One region of the Streptomyces sp. WMMC940 genome, then DNA from elsewhere that is predicted to be linked to it. Evidence: riboswitches for the same ligand, from Rfam matches in the RefSeq annotation. Region 1 holds a riboswitch; the other holds the start of a gene.
The links. Region 1 has a riboswitch for cyclic di-AMP ahead of O7595_RS03790 (M23 family metallopeptidase). Riboswitches for the same ligand answer to the same signal wherever they lie in the genome.
Positions count from the first base shown of each region.

Region 2: another riboswitch for cyclic di-AMP. It lies ahead of O7595_RS29455 (C40 family peptidase); the one in region 1 lies ahead of O7595_RS03790 (M23 family metallopeptidase).

Region 1 is NZ_JAPZBC010000001.1:831,878-835,242, reverse strand. Features, by position in the region: gene O7595_RS03800 (aspartate aminotransferase family protein) at 1-741, shown strand, start outside; gene O7595_RS03795 (tyrosine-protein phosphatase) at 884-1,699, opposite strand; cyclic di-AMP (ydaO/yuaA leader) riboswitch at 2,287-2,447, shown strand; gene O7595_RS03790 (M23 family metallopeptidase) at 2,452-3,365, shown strand, end outside.
Region 2 is NZ_JAPZBC010000001.1:6,668,814-6,672,178, reverse strand. Features, by position in the region: gene O7595_RS29465 (ATP-dependent Clp protease proteolytic subunit) at 1-319, shown strand, start outside; gene O7595_RS29460 (hypothetical protein) at 327-635, shown strand; cyclic di-AMP (ydaO/yuaA leader) riboswitch at 983-1,156, shown strand; gene O7595_RS29455 (C40 family peptidase) at 1,160-1,636, shown strand; gene O7595_RS29450 (ATP-binding protein) at 1,810-2,250, opposite strand; gene O7595_RS29445 (helix-turn-helix domain-containing protein) at 2,547-3,365, shown strand, end outside.

The sequences.
Region 1 (3,365 bases):
CCGGGGTTCCTGAACGCCGCGCAGGAACTGCTGCGCCGGCACGGGGCGCTGCTGATCGCCGACGAGGTGCAGACCGGGCTGGGCAGGACCGGGGACTTCTACGCCCACCAGCACGAGGACGGCGTCGAGCCCGATCTGGTCTGCGTCGCCAAGGCCCTGTCGGGCGGCTATGTGCCGGTCGGTGCGACCCTGGGCAAGGACTGGATCTTCAGGAAGGTCTACTCGTCGATGGACCGGGTGCTGGTGCACTCGGCGAGCTTCGGTTCCAACGCCCAGGCCATGGCGGCCGGTCTCGCCGTGCTGTCGGTGATCGAGGACGAGCAGGTCGTCGCGAACGCCAGGGCCACCGGGGACCTGCTGCGGACGCGGCTCGCCGCGCTCGTCGGCCGTTATGAACTGCTCCACGAGGTCCGTGGGCGCGGACTGATGATCGGGATCGAGTTCGGCAGACCGTCGTCGCTGAAACTCCGCAGCCGCTGGACGATGCTGCAGGCGGCCCGCAAGGGGCTGTTCGCCCAGATGGTGGTCGTGCCCCTGCTGCAGCGGCACCGCATCCTGACCCAGGTCTCCGGCGACCGGCTGGAAGTGATCAAGCTGATTCCGCCGCTGATCATCGGCGAACCGGAGGTCGACCGGTTCGTCGAGGCCTTCACCGCCGTCATGGACGACGCCCACGGCGGCAGTGGGCTGATGTGGGACTTCGGCAGGACCCTCGTGAAGCAGGCGGTCGCGGGCCGCTGAACCGCCGGGCCGCGGACGCCGCGGCCCGGCTCCCGCACGGTCACCGGGCGGGGCGTGCCGGGCGATTCCCTCCGTGCCGGTGCGCCGGTGCGCCGGTGCGCGGTGCGCCGGGGCGGCTGCGGACCGGGCCGTCCGCCGCCGCTCAGACCGTCCCGTCGACCAGCCGCCCACGGAGGCGCTCCCGCGTCGCGCCCGTGAGGCCGAGGCCGTCCGAGAGGTAGCGCTCGGTGCTGCCCCAGACCTCCTCCATGGTCTCGAACGCCGCCGCCAGGTACTCGGCGCGGGCGTCGAACAGCGGGCTCAGCAACTCCATCACCTCGGGTGACATCCCGGCCGGCGAGCTGTCGCTGCGGCGCACCTTGTAGCGCCGGTGCGGGTCGTTCGACTTGAGGTAGTCCGCCTCGATGGCGTCCCGCTCGACCCCCACGGCCAGCAACGAGACGGCGATGGACAGACCCGCCCGGTCCTTGCCCGCCGCGCAGTGCATCAGCGCCGGCGTGCTGTCCTCGGCCAGCGCGTGCAGGACGCGGCTGTGCTCGGCGGTGCGCTCCTTGATGATCATCCGGTAGGAGGCGATCATCCGCCCGGCCGCCTGGCCGTCGGCGAGGATCGACTTCAGCTGGTCGAGGTCGCCGTCCCGGACCATTCGCCAGAACTCGGCCCCGTCGGCCGGGTCGGACAGCGGGATGTTGACGTTGCGCACCCCGGTGAGTTCGACGTCCGGGCCCTCCAGCCGCTGGTCCGCGGAGTTGCGGAAGTCGAAGATCGTGTGGAGCCCGAGCGAGGAGAGGAAGGCCGCGTCGGTGTCCGTCGCGTGCGCGAGATGGCCGCTGCGGAAGAGCCGTCCGTACCGAACGCGTCGTCCGTCCACGGTCGGCAGTCCGCCCACGTCCCGGAAGTTGCGCACACCGGACAGTTCGGGTTCGGTCGACGGGGTCTGGGGCAGCTGCTGCGTCACGGGGGCTCCTCCGTGTCTGCGGTCGGCGCTGCTCGCCGACGAGGGCGCGGTGCTGACACTACGACATCGATTCCTCAGGCAATCATCTCGACCCGTGTCCGCCAGGCCGTTGCCCGTCGTCGAACTCCCCCCGACGATGTGCGGAGTTGTCGGAGTCTGGGAGGTCCCCGCGGGGACCGATGCCGCTCGCCGGCTGGGACCGACCACGCAATTCACGGGTTGTGGGAATGGAATTCCGACAGGACGGGTGAAAGGTGTTTTTCTGTGCCACTCGCACCCTTGAGCGTATTGCGTCCGCAATGGGTGATGTGTCCGTATTGGATGCTTTAGGGTGACGCGCCCTGATTGGAAATGGAGGCCGCGTCCAGCCGTGAGCTGAATCATATCCGTGACGTTCCGTGGAGCGTGGGACGGCTCAACTCCCTTGTCCGCGTGGAAATCGAAGATCCGCGATCCACGGAGTGTGACCGGGAAATGTGTGCTGATATCCGGCAGGTCGATTCCCGGTGGAAATGACGGCTTGTTCACGCCGACCCGACTCCTCTACGGTCACCGCAATCCGGTCGGAACGCCTAATCCTGCCGCCGTCCGGAATATCGCACCCACCCACATGTGGCAGGAGCGGGGGACCCAGGTACTGCGCCGTTCCGTGACCCCGGACGGCTCGGGGTGAAGCCGCGCTCACGGCGCGGCCGGGCAGCTCCAGCCCGAACCCGACAGCTCACCTCGCAGGCGGCGGAGAGGAATGCGCCATGCCCGGTAAGGGGAAGCACCGCCGTCCGAGGACCAGCCCGTTCAGGCGCGGATTCGTCGCCGCCGGTACGGGCGGGGCCGCCATCGCCATCCCGTTCGTCGGTGCCGCCGGCGCGAACGCCGCAGGGCAGTCCGCGCCCGCAGCCGGACCTGTCGCCCCGACCGTGCACCAGGCCTTCGTCCTCCAGGCGCCGCAGGCCGGCAAGGCGGTCGAGTCCTACACCGTCGTGGTGGGTGACCATCTGTCGAAGATCGCCGCCGAGCAGGATGTCGCGGGCGGCTGGAAGAAGCTCTACGCCGACAACCGTGCCGCCGTCGGTGGGAACCCGTCGCTGATCCACCCGGGTCTGCGGCTCAGCCTCCACGTCGGGCCGAAGGCCCCGGCCGACGCGAAGCCGCACGCGAAGGCCCAGTCGACCGAGCGCAAGGCCGAGGCCCCGGTGAAGGTCAAGGCGAAGGCCCCGGCCAAGGCCGAAGCCGAGAAGCCGGCCGCCTCCGCCGAGCGCGCCTCCCGCACCGCCGACCGCGGCGCCTCTGCTCCCGCGGCCGCTGCCGTCCAGGCTCCTGCCGCCGACAGTGCCGTCAAGAACATCCCCTCGGGCTACTTCGCCCCGGTGGTCGGCGGCGTCAGCACCGCGTACAGGACCGCGGGTGCCATGTGGTCCAGTGGCTATCACACCGGTGTGGACTTCATCGCCCCCACCGGCACGTCGGTGAAGGCCGTCGGCCCCGGCACCGTCGTCTCGGCGGGCTGGAGCGGTGCGTACGGCAACGAGGTCGTCATCAAGCACAACGACGGCACCTACTCGCAGTACGCCCATCTCTCCCAGCTCTCCATCTCCTCCGGCGAGAGCGTCACCGGTGGCCAGCAGATCGGCCTGTCCGGCTCGACCGGCAACTCCACCGGCCCGCA
Region 2 (3,365 bases), 5.8 Mb from region 1:
CGCCGTGCTGCTCGCCGCCGGAACCCCGGGCAAGCGCATGGCCCTGCCCGGTGCCCGCGTGGTCGTCCAGCAGCCTTCGCTGCCGGAGCCGGTCCAGGGGCAGCCCACCGATCTGGACATCCGGGCACGCGAGTTGCTGCGGCTGCGGGAGCAGCTCACGGCCATGCTCGCCCGCCACACCGGCCGGAGCGCCGAACGCATCGCAGCCGATCTCGACCGCGACTCCGTGTTCGACGCCTCGGGAGCCCTTCGCTACGGGCTGGTCGATCACATCGTCAAGAACCGGAAGTGTTTCCCGACTTCCGCCGTCCTCGGGTGAGCCGGCGGTGCTGCCACCCGAGCTGCCGCCGCTGCCCGCACTGACACGCGCCGAGAGCGAGTTCGTCGACAGCTATCTCGAAGTGGTCGACCAACTGGGAAGGATCAACCCGGCACGCGGGACACACACATATGGAGCCCTCCGCGCCGCACAGGCCCTGGTCGCCCGGGCCACGGAGCTCCGCGACGCCCTGACGGTCATGCACATGCGCGGCGAGAGCGAGCTGCACACCGTCACATTGGCCCGCGCACTACGGGTATTGGGCGGGGAACGCCGAGCCTTGCGGATCACCGTGCCACCGGATCAGCAGAGTTGACGGTCCAGCGTGAAACGGGTGCCCCGGCGCCTCCGACCCGCCCGAGAAGCGTACGACCGGGTGTCGCCCATCCGGACCAGTCAGCGCTTCGACTTTCGTCCCGTGCAAGTTGCGCAACCGCATCGCCCGATCGGCCCAATGACGCGCTTCGCCGCAGGTACGGGGCTCGTCACCCGGCGACGCCCAGTCCCCCGAACGGCCCTGTCCACCCGAACAGATCAGTGGTGAGGAGCCTCACAAATCGTCGTTTCGACTCGGAAATCCGGCAGTTCGTGGGTCAAGATCCCTGGGACGACAAGCCCCCGCCACCGCGGCGGGGCGGTCCGGGCGGACGCCGAGTCCTGCCGCCGCACCGGATGCCTGGTCGACATGAGGGCTTCGGCAGGAGTGGAGGACCCAGCAGTGCGGGCCTGCCACCGGAACGGTGGCCGGTCCTTGGGGTGAAGCCGTGTGAGCGGCCGGGCGTCTTCGCCGGTCCGAACCCGACAGGTCATCCTTCACAGGCGGCTGACGAAGGGTTGCGCATGACTGCGCAGACACATCTCCCGTCCCTGCTGTCCCGGACGGGTGCCGTCTCGGCACTCACGATCGCCGCCGTCGGCGGCTCACTGATCGTGCCGGGCGGTGCGCCGGAGGCACAAGCGGCCTCGGCGCACGCGACGAAGGCTCTCAAGGTCGCCGCGTCGAAGAAGGGAGCCCCGTACAGGTACGGAGCGACCGGTCCGAGCCGCTTCGACTGCTCGGGGCTCACGCTCTACGCCTACAAGAAGGCGGGCAAGCAACTGCCGCGCACGGCCCAGCAGCAGTACAACCGCACCCGTCATATCTCGGCCTCCCAGCGGCAGCGCGGCGACCTGGTGTTCTTCCACTCGCGGGGGCACGTGTACCACGTCGGCATCTACGCGGGGGCCGGGAAGATCTGGCACTCGCCGAAGACCGGTTCCGTCGTGAAGCTGACCAAGATCTGGACCAAGGGCGTCCGCTACGGGCGCGTACGCTAGTGCCGCGTCAGCACCGGCCGCGCGCACCGGGCGGCGCTGACGTCCCTCGGCAGAGGTGACGTCAAGCGAAGCGGCGCGGCGGTCCCGAACCCCGGCCCCGGAGCGCAGGACGTCGACCGGCCCGGGCGCGTCGTTCGGCCCGGGCTCACGGCGCCGGCGGCCGGCCCGGGCCCTCAGTGTGGAGGCTCGGCGTCGGCCGCGCTCCAGGGCATCGCGATCCAGACGGTCTTGCCGCCCTCGGGCGTGGGATCGACGTGCAGCCTTCCCCCGCATTCCGCGACGAGCCAGCGGATGATGACCATGCCGCGGCCGTTGTCCTGCTGCACGGCCGCGGGCAGCCGCTGGGGCCTGCGCGGATGGCTGTCCGTGACGCCGATGCACAGACGCTCGTCACGCTCCAGACGGACGTCCACCGTAAAGGTCGGGGACAGCCCGAAGGTGTGCTGGACGGCGTTGGTGGCGAGTTCGGAGACGATGAGACGGACCGTTTCGGCGGTGCCGGTCTCCCCCGGCAGTCCCCATTCGGCGAGGACCTCGGAGACGTATCTGCGCGCGGCGGATACCGAGGCGGGATCGCTCGGCAGAGTGACGGAGGCTTCCTGATGGTCTGCCATGGCGAGCTGTCCCTTTCCCACCGGGGCTGCCGGAGCGCGGCACGTAACGGATTGGATGCCGGAACAGCCTCGGACTGCGCTTCGCGCCAGACTGCCACTGTTGCCGCCCCCACGGCAGGGGATCCACCTGGATATGCATATATCTGTCGCTCAAAGCGGTGAACCCTGCTACGCGAGAGCGTATTCGGGCGCACACTTGGCGCCTGGCACTGCGTCCGCCGGTGCCCGTCCGGACGGTCACCGGTGTCCGCCGCCGGGCGGCCGTGGGAACGGCGGAGAACAGGAGGAGATTCGGCATGCGGCAGGGTCCCGCGGTGCGCCGGCGCAAGCTCGGCGAGGAACTGCGCGGTCTGCGGCTGGGCGTCGGCCTCACGAGCCGGGAGGCGGCGCTGCTCGTGGGCTGGAACCAGTCGAAGGTGAGCCGCATAGAGACCGGAACGAGCGGTGTGAAACCGGCCGATGTGGCTCGGCTGCTGGACGTCTACGGAGTCGCCGACCAGCGGCTGCGCGAGCTGCTGGGGACGCTGGCCGGCACGGCGGACGGCGGGGGAAAGGGCTGGTGGCACGCGTATCGCGGGGTGATTCCGCCGCAGTACCGGGACTTCATCAGCCTGGAGTCCCAGGCGAGCGCGGCGCGCACGCTGGAGACCTCGGTGGTGCCCGGACTGCTGCAGACGCCCGACTACGCGCGGGCGGTGACCCGTTCCGCGCTGGAGAGCGTGCCGACGGAGACGGTGGACTCGCTGGTGGAAGTGCGCATCGCGCGTCAGCGCGTACTGCGCGCGGAACGCCCGCTGACCTTCAGTGCCGTGCTGGACGAGGCGGTCCTCCGGCGCCAGGTGGGCGGTCGGGAGGTGATGCGGGGCCAGCTACGCCGGGTGCTGGAGATGGCCCAACTCCCGCATGTGCGGCTGCAGGTGCTGCCCTTCTCGACGGGCGGCTACGTGGGACTGACCGGATCTTTCGTTATCTTCTCCTTTCCGAACACTTCTGATCTAGATGTGGTTGTTCTTGACCACTTGACGAGTAGTCTCTATCTCGAACGGAAGGAAGACCTCGAGACGTACGGCGCCGCTTTCCGCACCATGCAGGCGCATGCGCTCTCGCCGACTGAC